Regions from separate parts of the Pontibacillus sp. ABV4_188 genome, predicted to be linked through region 3. Evidence: riboswitches for the same ligand, from Rfam matches in the RefSeq annotation. Region 3 holds a riboswitch; each other region holds the start of a gene.
What was found. Region 3 has a riboswitch for S-adenosylmethionine ahead of ACYX4O_RS16665 (methionine ABC transporter ATP-binding protein). Riboswitches for the same ligand answer to the same signal wherever they lie in the genome.
Positions count from the first base shown of each region.

Region 1: linked by a shared signal. The riboswitch ahead of metK (methionine adenosyltransferase) and the one ahead of ACYX4O_RS16665 (methionine ABC transporter ATP-binding protein) in region 3 are both predicted to bind S-adenosylmethionine.
Region 2: linked by a shared signal. The riboswitch ahead of msrA (peptide-methionine (S)-S-oxide reductase MsrA) and the one ahead of ACYX4O_RS16665 (methionine ABC transporter ATP-binding protein) in region 3 are both predicted to bind S-adenosylmethionine.

Region 1 is NZ_CM149975.1:3,116,281-3,121,280, forward strand. Features, by position in the region: gene asnB (asparagine synthase (glutamine-hydrolyzing)) at 1-1,746, opposite strand, end outside; gene metK (methionine adenosyltransferase) at 2,063-3,262, opposite strand; SAM riboswitch class I at 3,567-3,676, opposite strand; gene pckA (phosphoenolpyruvate carboxykinase (ATP)) at 4,207-5,000, shown strand, end outside.
Region 2 is NZ_CM149975.1:424,264-429,263, reverse strand. Features, by position in the region: gene ACYX4O_RS02285 (methyl-accepting chemotaxis protein) at 2-1,474, opposite strand; gene ACYX4O_RS02280 (hypothetical protein) at 1,599-2,129, shown strand; gene ACYX4O_RS02275 (hypothetical protein) at 2,202-2,378, shown strand; gene msrA (peptide-methionine (S)-S-oxide reductase MsrA) at 2,517-2,987, opposite strand; SAM riboswitch class I at 3,111-3,232, opposite strand; gene ACYX4O_RS02265 (RidA family protein) at 3,519-3,905, shown strand; gene ACYX4O_RS02260 (C45 family autoproteolytic acyltransferase/hydolase) at 4,382-5,000, opposite strand, start outside.
Region 3 is NZ_CM149975.1:3,251,405-3,256,404, reverse strand. Features, by position in the region: gene ACYX4O_RS16700 (acyl-CoA dehydrogenase family protein) at 1-466, shown strand, start outside; gene ACYX4O_RS16695 (arsenate reductase family protein) at 628-984, shown strand; gene gcvH (glycine cleavage system protein GcvH) at 1,066-1,449, shown strand; gene ACYX4O_RS16685 (hypothetical protein) at 1,508-1,678, shown strand; gene ACYX4O_RS16680 (ribonuclease M5) at 1,867-2,226, shown strand; gene ACYX4O_RS16675 (thioredoxin family protein) at 2,223-2,552, shown strand; gene ACYX4O_RS16670 (TlpA family protein disulfide reductase) at 2,728-3,138, opposite strand; SAM riboswitch class I at 3,222-3,325, shown strand; SAM riboswitch class I at 3,523-3,628, shown strand; gene ACYX4O_RS16665 (methionine ABC transporter ATP-binding protein) at 3,746-4,777, shown strand; gene ACYX4O_RS16660 (methionine ABC transporter permease) at 4,767-5,000, shown strand, end outside.

The sequences.
Region 1 (5,000 bases), 140 kb from region 3:
AGACACAGCTTTCTTCTCAATCAGATGATCCGTTTCACTTTCTTGGATCAGTGTCTTCGCCCAAGTGTTTAATTCGTCTTTTAACCAATGACGAATTGGAACTGGGAAGCCAAGTTTCTTCCGGTCGAGTACATGATCAGGAACAATCCCTCTTGAAGCTTTACGTAAAATGGATTTCGTCGTACCATCTGTGATCTTCATATCAACCGGAATTTCACGGGCAACATTAAAGACTTCTTTATCCAAGAATGGAACACGAAGTTCAAGAGAGTGAGCCATTGTCATCTTATCTGCCTTCAGTAGGATATCTCCGCGCATCCAAGTATGAATATCAACATATTGCATCTGGTTTACAGGATGATAAGCTTCTGCATTTTGATAAAGTGAACGCGTTAATGACTGGTAAGAAGATTTACTATGATAATCCTTAAGCAATTGTTGCTTTTCGGCTTCTTCAAACATCTTCGCATTACCAATGTAACGGTCACGTAAAGGTGTAGTACCTCTCTCTAAGAAACTCTTACCTTTTACACCTTCTGGCATAACCTTAGCTACTCGTTGAAGCAAGCTCTTAGCTACACCTGGCATAGAATCAAACATTTTTAACGATTGAGGTTCACGATAAATATTGTAACCACCAAACAATTCATCAGAACCTTCTCCCGATAGCACAACCGTAACGTGTTTACGTGCTTCACGCGCTACAAAATAAAGTGGTACACAAGCGGGATCTGCTAAAGGGTCATCCATGTGCCACATAATTTTCGGAAGCTTCTGGACATACTCTTCAGGAGTAATGATATAAGAGTGATTCTCAACCCCAAGTTTCTCTGCCGTTTCTTTCGCTACGTCTACTTCAGAAAATCCATCACGTTCGAAACCAACTGAGAATGTTTTCAAGTTGGGATTAAACTCACGTGCCATAGCAACGATAATGGACGAATCGATTCCTCCAGAAAGGAAAGACCCAACCGGTACATCACTACGCATGTGTTTGTTCACAGAATCATACATGACATCTTGAATACGTTTAATCCAGTCACTTTCACTACCAGCCACTTGTGTGAAAGTTGCATGCCAATAACGAGTGAACTTAATGGCTTTCCCTGGCTTCTTAACGAAATAATGGCCAGGTTCTACCTTAGAAATCCCATCTGTTAGGGTAAGAGGTTCCGGAACATATTGATAGCTTAAATAATGTTGCAGAGCTTCTGTATTAACTAGTTCATTCTCCTGAAGCAACGTAATACTCTTCTTCTCTGACGCAAAATATGTGCCATTATGTTGTTCACTATAGAATAATGGCTTAATGCCGAACGGATCCCGAGCTCCGTAAAATGTTTGCTCTTCTTTATCCCAAATTAAGATCGCGAACATACCGCGAAGATAAGAGAACGCTTCTTCCTGTTTGTCCTTGAATAAGGCCGCGATAACCTCTGTATCTGATTCTGTCTCAAATGTATATCCTTGTTTTTGAAGGTCTTCACGTAGTTCCACATAATTGTAAATTTCTCCGTTAAACACCATCCAAATCTTTTCATCATCATAGCTAAGAGGCTGATGGCCACTTTCGATATCAATTATACTTAAACGGCGAAAGCCAAAAGATATGTAATCATCATGATAATACCCTTCATCATCAGGGCCACGATGAGTGATAATATCGTTTCTTCGCTTAAAAGACTGCTTCTGTTCTTCATCTACTGGAGATGGAACATCTCGAATAACACCAATAAAACCGCACATACGAAGATCCTCACTTTCATTCTCACTTTGCTATTTCAGTTTATCACAAAATGGGTGTAATTGGCAGAGACCCACGGTACCCTTAAGGTGTCGAACAGGTTCTCTTTAAATTGTTTTTATACTTCACAGATATTCGTTTTACCCGTGAATTTAAAGTCGGTAACGTCTGAGTCAAAAAAACATGATTTTGACAGACTATAATAGTTTATCATGTTTTCACATAAGGGAGGGCAACGATTACAATTCAATTAAAAAAATGCCAGCGAAACAAAAAAGAGCACAGAATTGCTATGCAAATCCATGCTCCCACCTATACTTATAAGTTTGCTAGTTGCTTTAATTCTTCTGCTTTATCTGTTTGCTCCCATGGGAACTTAACGTCCGTGCGGCCAAAGTGACCGTATGCCGCAGTGTCACGGTAGATTGGGCGACGAAGATCTAGCATTTTAATAATACCAGCTGGACGAAGGTCAAATTTCTCACGTACAGCTTCAACTAACGCCTCTTCTGAGACTTTCCCTGTACCAAATGTATTGATTGAAATTGACACAGGTTGCGCCACGCCAATGGCATAGGCTAATTGAACTTCACAAGAATCTGCTAATCCAGCAGCTACAATGTTTTTAGCAACATAACGAGCTGCATAAGCGGCGGAACGGTCAACTTTAGTAGCGTCTTTACCACTGAAAGCTCCCCCGCCGTGACGTGCATATCCTCCGTACGTATCTACAATAATTTTACGGCCTGTTAAACCAGCATCCCCTTGAGGTCCACCGATTACAAAACGACCTGTTGGATTAATGAAGTATTTTGTTTGTTCATCAAGCAGCTCTGCAGGAACAATTGGAGCAATAACTTGCTCTTTAAGATCCTTTTGAATTTGCTCTAGCGTTATTTCTGGGTGATGCTGCGTGGAGATGACAATTGTGTCAATACGAACAGGACGGTCTTGTTCATCATACTCTACAGTAACCTGGGTTTTACCATCAGGGCGTAGGTAAGGAACTGTTTCATCGTTGCGCACGTCAGATAAACGTTTCGCCAATTTGTGAGCTAAAGAGATCGGAAGGGGCATAAGTTCAGGCGTTTCATTATTCGCATAACCAAACATTAGACCCTGGTCTCCTGCACCAATATTCTCAATTTCCTTATCAGTCATTTGACCTTCTCGTGCTTCAAGAGCTTCATTTACTCCAGCTGCAATGTCTGGTGATTGTTCATCAATTGCTGTAAGTACTGCACATGTTTCTGCATCAAAGCCATATTTAGCACGTGTATAGCCAATATCCTTAATTGTATTACGCACGATTGATTGGATGTCTACGTACGTATTTGTTGAAATTTCTCCTGAAACGAGAACTAATCCTGTTGTAACTGTCGTTTCACATGCTACACGAGCGTTCGGATCATTTTTTAAGATTTCATCTAATATGGCATCAGAAATTTGGTCACAGATTTTGTCAGGGTGCCCTCCTGTAACTGATTCTGATGTAAACAAGCGGCGGTTTGCAGCCATTCCCTCAAACTCCTCCTTTAAAATACTCTTATCTTTGAGACGGAACTCATCACCCAGCTATCTATTCAGAAAAAAGTAAACCAGAGTTATGTAAATTCTTTTATAAATGAATTTACACCGATCTATTCACCTGGAACAGTTTCGTATATTGTAAACGAATGAAAAAAATACATGAGAAAACGTCGAAATTCGCTACACTTAGCAAATGTCGATGACTTTCAAAATACCTTAGAAAGCGTTTAGAAACCTTTCGAAAGTATAAAAAATCCCTTCCCATAACGAGCAAAGGGAAAGGGTCCATTCGCTCTTATCGTTCAAGGAGATCTTCCTTGCATCAGGTTAGCACCTTTTCATTTAAGGATGACGGTTGCTGGGTTTCATAGGGCCTGTCCCTCCACCTTCTCTGGATAAGATAGTTTCCGTTCGCGACTTATCATAACGTTTTAACCCTTATATGTCAACTGAATATAGCGTTATCATCGCTTTATTGAATGGTCAGGGAACCACTTTTTTCACTTAATTGTAATCATGCGATGTCTAACACTTAAATTTATTGATGAACGGGGTTACTGGTCACAAATGTCTTTAGAAAGAAACATTAAATCAAGGAAAAAGGTGAGTTGAGATCGAAGTAATATATGATAGAAGTAAAGCACTTGTGCATTTTTCCATCTCCCCATTTCAAAATTAACAATAATGAAAGTATTTCATCTTTTCTTTTATTTTAACAGTCACAATTTTGCCGTAATTTCATTATAAAATAGTATGGACTAATAAAATGAATGTGTTATACTAATGACACATTGAGTCTAAACCTATTCAACTGACTGTATAGAAATAAAAGCAGAAAAGGTTAGATCTCAACTCGGATACGTCATTAAGATTGATTTTATTATGTACACTATCAAAGACAAAAAATATTAAATAAAGGCAGGTTCTTGAGCATGAATACGGTGAATCAAGCGTCCATAATTAAAGAATTACTTACACAACCTAATGTATCAACCAATTTGTGTGTGGGAGAACTCGTTGAAAAGGTTCTTCAACGTAACGAGGGGACACTCACAGCTACAGGAGCGATCAGAGCCGAAACAGGACGTTACACCGGCCGATCCCCTCAAGATAAGTTCATTGTAAAAGACGAGGTTTCAAAGGACACAGTTGATTGGGGATCGGTGAACCAACCCATATCGGAAGCAATCTTTGAAAACCTATATCATAAAGTCGTAGATTTTCTGAAAGAAAAAGAAGAAGTATTTATTTTCAACGGATTTGCAGGAGCAGATGAACGTTACCGTTTACCCATTCAAGTCATCAATGAATTTGCTTGGCATAACTTGTTCGCCCACCAACTTTTCATACGCCCTACTGAGGATGAATTGGCCGAACATGTAAGCGAATTCACAATAGTGTCAGCTCCTTCCTTTAAAGCAGATCCCGCTCAAGATGGCACACGTTCCGAAGCCTTTATTATGGTGTCGTTTAAGCATCGTGTGATCCTGATCGGGGGAACTGAATATGCTGGTGAAATTAAGAAATCAATCTTTTCCGTTATGAACTATCTTCTACCCGAGAGTGATGTTTTACCAATGCATTGTTCAGCTAACGTAGGGAAAGAAGGCGACGTAGCTTTATTCTTTGGACTCTCTGGTACGGGGAAGACTACCCTGTCTGCTGATCCAGAGCGTCGACTAATCGGGGATGATGAACATGGTTGGTCTAACCGCGGCGTCTTCAA
Region 2 (5,000 bases), 1.3 Mb from region 3:
CTTATAGAGATATAAGTTGCTTAGCACTTGTCGATGTGTCATTAATATAAGCACCGATCTTCTCACTATCTTCATTTAGGCTCTCTATCGTTGCGCTCATTTCTTCCATGCTCGCTGAAGCTTGCTCAATTATAGCAGCTAGTTCACTTGTAGCTGCTTCTACCTGGCGAGATCGATCTTCAACATCCCCGCTTATCGTGTTGCATTCCTCTGTGCGCTCCTCGACATTGCGTAAGGATGATTGAATACGTTCAAACGAAGAAATGACCTCGTTCATGGTTTCTACACTTTCATCTAGCTTTTCACTACCTGTGTTCATCTGACTTAATGCTTCTGCATTGCTATCATTTAACTCCCCGAGATTAGTAGTAATCTTCTTAGCTGACTGCCCTGTCACCTCTGCTAACTTCCGAATTTCTTCAGCTACTACTGAAAAACCTTTCCCTGCTTCACCAGCTCGTGCTGCTTCAATCGAAGCATTAAGAGCAAGCAGGTTCGTCTGTTCTGTAATCTGCTGGATATCTTCAGTAAATTGATTCGTTTCTTTTATTTTCCCTGTTAAAATACTAAATGTATCATTGAGCATGCGAATAACTTTTCTTAGATCATTCATTTCCATTTCAAGATGGGAAATTCGTTGTTGGCCTCCATTAATCTCTTCAGTCGCTTGATTCGTTTCTGATTGAAGAACGGTTAGTGACTCTTTCATATGAGTGATCGTTGTCATGGTACTCTGAGCATGTTCTGAGATATCTGCAATTTGCTCGCTTTGACTTTGACCACCAGCTGACACCTCTTGAACGGCAGTTTTCATTTCCCCTTGTGCCTGAACGTTTATCTGCACTTGATCATTAACACGGGAAATGTTCTCCGCAATGAGTGTAGCCTCCTTCTCAAGTTTTTCCTTCTGTTTAGCTTGAGCCTCACGCTCCTGTTCAGTGGTATCAAGAATGGTTTCAAGTTTCTTAAATGTCCGCTCGGCCAAATAGGTCATCACACCTAATATGACTCCCATTAACACATAGATTAAGGTTATAGACGGGAAGATTGTACTCATCAAATCAGCTTGTTCTGGGTTAGGCCAAGAATGACTAGCAATTAAAGTAGCTAATCCAAAGATATACCCAAACGCGAACGTTTTACGATCCAATTGAACGGCCGAGAAGACAGCAATAAACAGTAAAATTAAGTCACCTGAAAGAGAACCACCTTCTACATAGATTAATAATCCGTAACCAATGATCGGCATACTCACTGCCACGTAAGAAAAGATTCTTGGTTTATGTAAGACACGTTGAAGAACAAAGAGCAAAATCCAAAACAATGCCAACTCCGTTCCATAAATCGACGAGCGAAAAAGAGCCCCATCTTGTAAAGATAAGGATAGCGCTGACAACATAGCTACACTATATGTCGAGGTCATCAACACATTTTTCTTTTTTACATCTTGTAAACGCATTTCCGTAACATTCATAAATACTGTACCTCCAGAAGATGTCTTTTTCTTTTTATCGACAGCTTAGAGCGTACAATTAAGAGAATATGGCAAATTTTGTAGAACACAAATTATGATATAGTTAGAAAGGAATTCCTCTTCTATGATCTCTAATACAGTAACCCTTATCCTATTAGCTATTGTTACATTTATTTTTGTATCATTAATGATTAGCTCCATAACCAACGGAATCACCCCAACCCCTACCCAACTAAGCGTGAAGCAAGAAGTTATAAGACAAGCAAAACCATACGATCCTTCTACAATTGCTGATTTTGGAGCTGGATGGGGAACAATGGCTTTTGCTTTTGCAAAAGAATTTAAAAGTGCTAAAGTGTACGCCTATGAAACATCCTTCATCCCATTCATTTATATGAAAGGAATGGTTCGTGTTAGAGGGGTCTCTAATGTAGTTGTCATTAAAAAAGATTTCCTTACCGTTTCCCCTGATCAATTCGACCTTATTTATTGTTACCTATATACCAAAGCTATGAGAGAACTTTCAATAACACTGCCTGACTATAGCGGAGTTGTTATTTCTAACACCTTTTCCTTACCTGGAATAACTCCCTCTTCTTCCGTTCAAGTCAGTTCATGGAATACGACGACGCCTATTTATATATACCTTACATAAAAGGAAACCTAAGTACAAACGACACCGTCTAAGAATAGATGCTAAAAGAACAAGTTAAAGGAAGGTGAGCAAGTGAAGACTACTTTTCTATTTATAGTTGGACTTACATTTGCGATCATTGGGTATTTTGAAAATACCACATGGTTTACGCTGATTTGTTATGCAGTTGCAGCTACATGCTTTATTATCCTAGCTTTAACAAAAATTAAGCTAGACAAAGAAAAAAGCGATACGAAACGTTATGAATAACGCTTTGTATCGCCTTTTTGAATGAGTATGTAACCTGCCACCTCAAACGGATGGTTAAGTTCCCGCAGTCGTATCGATTACGAGGTGGCATTAAAATTAAAGTATCATATGTTTTCAATAAATACAAGTCAGGCTGTCTTAGCCAATTCCGCAAGAAACAGAGCCATTCTTCTGAAGATACTTCTGATGGTACTCTTCAGCATCGTAGAAGTCTGTAACTTCATTAACTTCTGTAACAATCTCACTCTTGAAGATGCCTTTGTTGTTCCATTCCGTGATCTTATCAACTGCAATCGCTTGTTGGTCTTCTGTGGCAAAGATAACGGAACGATACTGAGAACCAACGTCTTCACCTTGACGATTACGTTGAGTAGGATTGTGACATTCAAAGAAATGGTCTACAAGTTCACTATAGGAAATCACGCTTGGATCAAATTCAACTTTCGTTGCTTCCGCATGACCCGTTCCCCCTGCTTTCACTTGTTGGTAAGAAGGGTTTGCAACCGTGCCTCCCATGAACCCAACGCGCGTCGCTTTCACACCTTTAATTCGTTCAAAATAAGCCTCTACTCCCCAAAAACATCCTGCTGCAAATACTGCTGTTGCCATTCTCATCTCTTCCTTTCTTAAAACGACACTTCTTTCTTCGAGAGTACGATCACGGCCTCTTACATATAGAAGAGCCCTCTCTTTTATCCAAGAAAGGGCTCGTAAGTGTATATCCGTACGATCCTCTCATCTTCCAAGAACATATTGTTCCTGCAGGAATTGGCACCGTTCTCGTCGATTGTATACATCGACTGGATGGTTGCCGGGCATCAAAGGGCCAGTCCCTCCGCCTCTCTGGATAAGAAGTTTATCGCTATTTGAATTTTATGTTATCCCAAATCATACATGATCTCATTAGCGAAGTAAAGTGGTAAGCACCTATTTTTTTCGATCGTTAAAATTTTCTGATAATATATGATATGATAGGCTTACTTGCTACGCAAGCTTTTATCAACTTTTGTATCCTCATTATATAAAGTGGACATCGCTTTTATGCATGACCATTAGACTTTTTATGAATAATGAGGTCTTCATTATAGGGCGGACTCCCTTACATAATGTCCCATTAAATAGTAAAGGAGTTTTTTCAAAATGGTTAAAGCAATTTCAACAAACAACGCACCAGAAGCAATCGGCCCTTACTCTCAGGCAATTGACCTTGGACAGATCGTATTCGTATCGGGACAAATCCCACTAAACCCTAGCACGATGGAAATTGTTTCAGACGATGTGAGCGAACAAACGACACAAGTGATGAAGAACGTTGGAGCGATCCTAGAAGAAGCAGGCCTTAACTACGCGCATATTGCTAAAGCGAATATTTATCTTGCTTCTATGGAAGACTTCCAAACGGTAAATGAAATCTATGCCAGCTTCCTTCAAGAACCTTACCCAGCACGAGCTGCCATTGAAGTCAGTCGTCTGCCCAAAGACGTTAAAGTCGAAGTAGAAGTAATCGCCCACCGCTCAGACGCTTAATGCATCCGCAATTGTTTGAGGAACGTTTCCGTCGGCTTTAGTAGAGCATAAGGTGGGCCTGGAAATCACTCGCTTTCCGCGGGCGAGCTGTCGAGCTTCCTCGTTCGCTTCGCTCTCTGCGGGATCTCGTCTAGCTCTCTCTCCCGCAGGAGTCTCGCAATTTCCAGGCCCACCTTCACCAAAAAAGGAGAGACGGAAACTTGCCATATATGGGAGGAGAGGGGCTTAAGATCACCTGTAATAAGCGGTCCGTTCATCCAACTCACGTCAGGGCTTGCTGTGGGACGACGAGACTCCCGCGGGGTGAGGAGCCTAGGTAAGACCCCGGACGGAGCGTCAGCGAAGGAGGAGGCTTACCAGCTCCCCGCAGGAAAGCGAGTTGTCCCACAGCAAGCCCTATCCCCAATATGGTAGAGGACCACCCCTACCTTAATATTGCATAAACAAGGGCCACCTTTTTAGGTGGCCCTTCTTTATTAGCGTGCGTTTTCGTCCATATGGACAAATGGCAAGTCAGTGTCGACTTCGCCATAGATGCGGGAGATGTCCAGGTCATTTCCTTGCAACCAGTCAGCAAAGTCAAATTCGACAGGTTCTCTGTCACCGCCAAGGGCCATCCAGGCTGTAAGACTCTTCGGGAAGTAGGCGGAGGTATGAATCGTTCCTGCCCAGTTCCGATACTGCTTTGAGAAGACACCTCGATCAGAATCATTCATAAGTCGAAACGCCTCGTACCCACTAGAGAGCTTCCCTTTCTCCTCATTGATCACATCTATACGACGCTCAGAATCTTTTAAGTAATTCCGGTTCTCCTGTTTCATAATTTCGAAATGGTTCGTGCATACGTTCGATTGGCGCACCTCGACACCTCTTGGAGATGTTTCTACAACATAGGTCTCGCCTTTGCCATCATAAACGATGTAACTGAAGGAATGACGATGAGGGATTTCTTTAAGCATCGCAACGGCTTCATCGACATTTGCACACGATTCAAGTATTAAACGACCAATCATACAACAAATAAATCCATTCCCCGGCTTCTTACGATGCATAAAGTTATACCCTAGTGCTAACCCTTTCTCATTAATACCATCC
Region 3 (5,000 bases):
GCTTATGATGATGATGCCAGAAGAGCCAGGAACAGAAACGTTAGAGCAAGAGAAATACTTGTTAAAGAACGCTAAGAAAATCGGTCTCTTAGCAGCAGGATTGGCTGCTCAGAAATTTGGCGAAAAGCTTGAGAAAGAACAAGAAATACTAGTTAATATTGCAGACATCGTAGGTGAGATCTACAATATGGAATCTGCTATCCTTCGAACAGAGAAAGCGATCCAATCAAGCGGTAAAGAGAAGAATATGCATAAGGTAGCAATGACCCAAGTGTACACGCAAGAATCATTTAATCGCATTGAAGCTCATGCTAAAGAAACATTAATTGCAAGTGAAGAAGGCGATTCTTTACGAATGATGCTATCAGCACTTCGCAAACTCACACGTCATACTCCAACAAACGTTATTAAGAAGAAGCGTGAAGTTGCAGCAAAAGTTATTCAAGAAGAGAAATACGTTCTTTAATTTATAAATCATTAAAACCCTCTCCTATATACGAACTTAGGGGAGGGTTTTGTTATGGGATATGCTTAACAATCACATCATATTTGTGTGTCTAATAATTAGGAAGCTGCAGTAAAATATGATAAAATAAGGGCACATATTACAGAAAAGGAGGTCCTTCTATGGCGTTAACGGTTTACTGGTACCCACAATGTGGTACGTGTAAAAAAGCAAAGAAATGGTTGGATGATCAAGACATCTCTTACGAAACAGTACATATTGTTGAACATCCGCCATCTGAAGAGCAATTGAAAACGTTAATCGAACAGAGTGGTTTACTACCAAAGAAGTTTTTCAATACGAGTGGCAAGAAATATCGTGAACTCGGCATGAAGGACAAGCTTCAAGACGCGAGTGAAGCTGAGATGAGATCTTGGTTAGCTTCTGATGGTATGTTAATTAAGCGTCCAATTGTAACAGATGGAAATCAAGTAACAGTTGGGTTTAAAGAGGAAACGTTTGAAAATACTTGGAAGTAGATCACTGATAATCAAAACATTTGGCTCTTTGAGCCGTGTTTAATACATTAAGAATGTAAAAGTATAAATGGAGGGTTATGAATGAGCGTACCAAAAGAATTGTATTATTCAGAAGAACACGAATGGGTGAAAGTAGAAGGAGACAAAGTACGGATCGGTATTACGGATCACGCACAATCAGAGCTAGGCGATATCGTATTCGTAGAACTACCTGAAGTAGGAGATACAATTGAAACAGATGAGCCTTTTGGTAGCGTTGAATCTGTTAAGACCGTTTCTGAACTTTACGCACCGATCTCTGGTAAAGTTGTTGGAATCAACGATGAGCTTGATGACAGCCCAGAATTTGTTAACGAAGCTCCATATGAAAAAGCATGGATGATCATTGTAGAACCATCTGATCAATCTGAAATTGAGAAATTGATGACTGCTGACAAATATCAAGAAATGATCGCTGAAGACTAATATTGGTATCATACTCTGGTCTATCCTAGGACACCTTATGTGTAAGGGGTGAACTAAGATGGAGAAAAAACAGTCTTCCTCAGCGAGAAGCCGTTCTGCATCAAGAACGGGTATGAAGGTTACAAACACCACTAAGCAAGTACAACAGAATCAGTCTTGGAGAGGGACAAGTGATCCTTCACGAGTTGATAAGTATGTAGATTGCGATGATGAAAATGGTTGGTGTTAAGGGTGATGGCAGTGGGGTTCCACTGCCATTTCTTTATACAAATTTATCCCCCTTTTCAAATAGAAAAAGTATTTTATATCAGATTGTGGCCTATTTATTATTAATTTTATTATAAAGTGAGAATTCTCGGACCGAATCACATATAGTAATAAGAAACACTTACGTTGGAAAAAAGACAGGTGGTTGCGATGAACGAAATCAGTGCACTTGAAAAAGTGATTATCGTAGAGGGGAAAACTGATAAACAACAAATCCAAAAAGTGATTAACGAGGATGTTGAGATCATATGCACAAATGGGACGCTAGGCGTAGAACGGCTGGAACAGCTCATTCTTGATTATGATCTGGATCATAAAGATGTATTTATATTAGTGGATGAAGATCATTCAGGCCATAAGTTACGGAAGCAACTATCATTCGAACTTCCCCACGCTGAGCATATTTATATAGATCGTTCGTTTAGAGAAGTGGCTGCGACGCCTGAGCCTGAGTTAGCCCAAGCTTTGGTGAGCAGAAGCATATCGGTTGATCCGATCTTCTTAACATAGTTAGGTGGTATTCTTTGCAAACTTTAACCAACAGGCCTTTAGAGCAGCTAAATAAGAGTGAAAACCATGTTGATTTTCTTTTTATTCATAGTCCTTTTTGTGGGACGTGTCATTTGGCTAGAAGGATGCTTGAGACATTAGAAGAGGCAGTAAAAGGAACTGAGTTTAGAGAGTTGAATGCAGCAATTCACCCTGATTTTATGAACCAATATGAAATAGAGAGTGTTCCATGTCTTTTAATCGTCCAAAAAGGTATGATTCTTGAAAAGATTTATGCATTTCAATCAGTACCTTATCTCTATGAAAAAGTGAATCAATATCAATAAATAAAGGCTGTCCTATAGTAGGACAGCCTTTATTTCTGCATGAGAATGATGACGAATGAAGATTTCCCGAGAAATAATTTAGTGAATCATGTCATTCAATGTAGAGAAAAGATCGAACTTTGACTGGTCAAGCAAGGACTACACAAAAAAGAGCCCTTGTTCAAGCTATTGCTATTTATATTAACGTACCAATTGTTTTCATAATTTCCATTACATCAGCTTCGTCTCCGAATGTGGCTTCAATCTGGCCCTGTTTGTTGATGACCACTGTTGTTGGTAATCTTGTAGCTCCGTAAAGGTCAAATACCTCAGTACCTCGATCTACTAGGGTAGGTTGAGATAGGAATTTGTGGGCAAATGCCACGCCTTCTTCTGTGTTTCCTTCTCTTCCGGCTACGTTGATCGTTAACATTTTGAGGTCTTCACGATTTAAGGATTGAAAGAATTGCTCTTTCTTCGGAAGATCTCTTGAACAGTCGGGACACCAAGAAGCCCAAAAGGTTAGTACGATGATTTTTCCAAGGTCTTGTTCCAAATCATAATGGGTGCCATCTATTGCAGGGAGCTTAAAGTGAGGTGCTTGCATGTCCGTTGCCTCCTTAATTAATTTGAATTGACTACTTTAATATCACCATGCTAACATATAATTTAACTTAAAATCGATTTCAGATCTTATCTGGAGAGGTGGAGGGACTGGCCCTTTGAAACCCAGCAACCATCCTTTATAGGAACGGTGCTAATTCCTGCAAGGCGTGAGCCTTGAATGATAAGAGAGCGTGCGTACAAACGTTTCCCTCTCTTTGGGAAACGTTTTTTTATTGACGAAGAGCTCCTTAATAGTAATTTGCTTATAGAATCTTTTAGATGAAAGAATTGAGTGAAAGTTTTATATTGACTGAATGTTGAAGCGCGTGCTAGAATTCTTTCTAGACTTAAAAGAGTTAAAGCGTTAATTGAATAAAGGATTTTACTCTTATCACGAGAGGTGGAGGGACTGGCCCTTTGAAGCCCGGCAACCATCAAACTATGTTTGAAAGGTGCCAAATCCTGCTAAGCATGGCTTAGACAGATGAGAGGACGAATCGGTTTATATAAACCTTTCTGTCCTCTTGTGGGATAGTAAGGTTTTTTTGTTTAGGGAGCTTATAGAAAAGTTCCTGAAACTTTTTTGTATTTGAAAAGGAGGAACAACCGTGATTTCAATCAAGAATCTACAGAAAATATTCCAATCTGGGACCACACAAGTTCAAGCGGTTGATGATGTTAATTTGAACATTGAAAAAGGAGAAATCTATGGAGTGATCGGGTATAGCGGTGCTGGTAAAAGTACATTTATTCGACTGCTTAACCGATTAGAGGATCCTACTAGCGGTGAAATCGTCATAGATGGTGAAGATATAGCAAGTTTAAAAGCAGGGAGTCTCCGCAAGGCTAGACAAGAGATTGGGATGGTATTTCAGCATTTTAACCTCCTTTGGTCTCGTACAGTACGAGAAAACATTGCGTTTCCTTTAGAAATTGCAGGAACTCCAAAAAAGGAAAGACAAGAACGAGTTGATGAACTGATTAAGTTAGTCGGGCTAGCTGGCAGGGAAGATGCATATCCATCCCAACTAAGTGGTGGACAAAAGCAACGGGTAGGTATAGCAAGAGCCCTTGCTAACAGACCAAAAGTTCTGCTGTGTGATGAAGCAACGTCTGCCCTCGACCCTGAAACAACCGATCAGATTTTAGACTTGTTAGTTGATATTAATGAAAAGTTAGATTTAACGATCATCTTAATCACTCATGAAATGCACGTTATTCGTAAAATCTCTCATCGGGTAGCGGTGATGGAAGAAGGTAAAGTTGTAGAAGAAGGCGATGTATTAGATGTCTTTCTTCATCCGAAAGAGAAAGTAACGAAACGATTTGTAGAACAAATCATGGGAGACCAAGACCAAGATGAAGCAGTGGAGACCATCATAGCTCAGTATCAAACTGGACAAGTTGTTCGTTTACACTTTGTTGGTGAGAAAACAAACCAAGCTTTAATTAGTGAGGTATCGAGAGAATTTCCTTCTGTTAGCTTTAACATTTTACAAGGGAAGATTACTCAAACCAGTAAAGGAGCTTATGGAACGCTCTATGTTCATATGGATGGGGCAGAAGAAGATATCAATAAGGCAATCCAATATATTTCCGAAACGTCCGTGCAAGTAGAGGTGAATCATCATGTTTCATAAGTTGTTTCCAAACGCAAATGTAGAGGACCTGGTAACGGCTACGGAAGAAACGTTGTACATGACGGCTCTTTCTGTAATCGGAACATTCATTTTAGGATTGTTGCTAGGTTTATTACTTTATTTAACATCAAAGCAAAATATATGGGCTAACAAACCATTGAATTTTATAGTGGCAACGATAGTGAACGTGTTCAGGGCCATTCCGTTTATTATTTTAATTTTA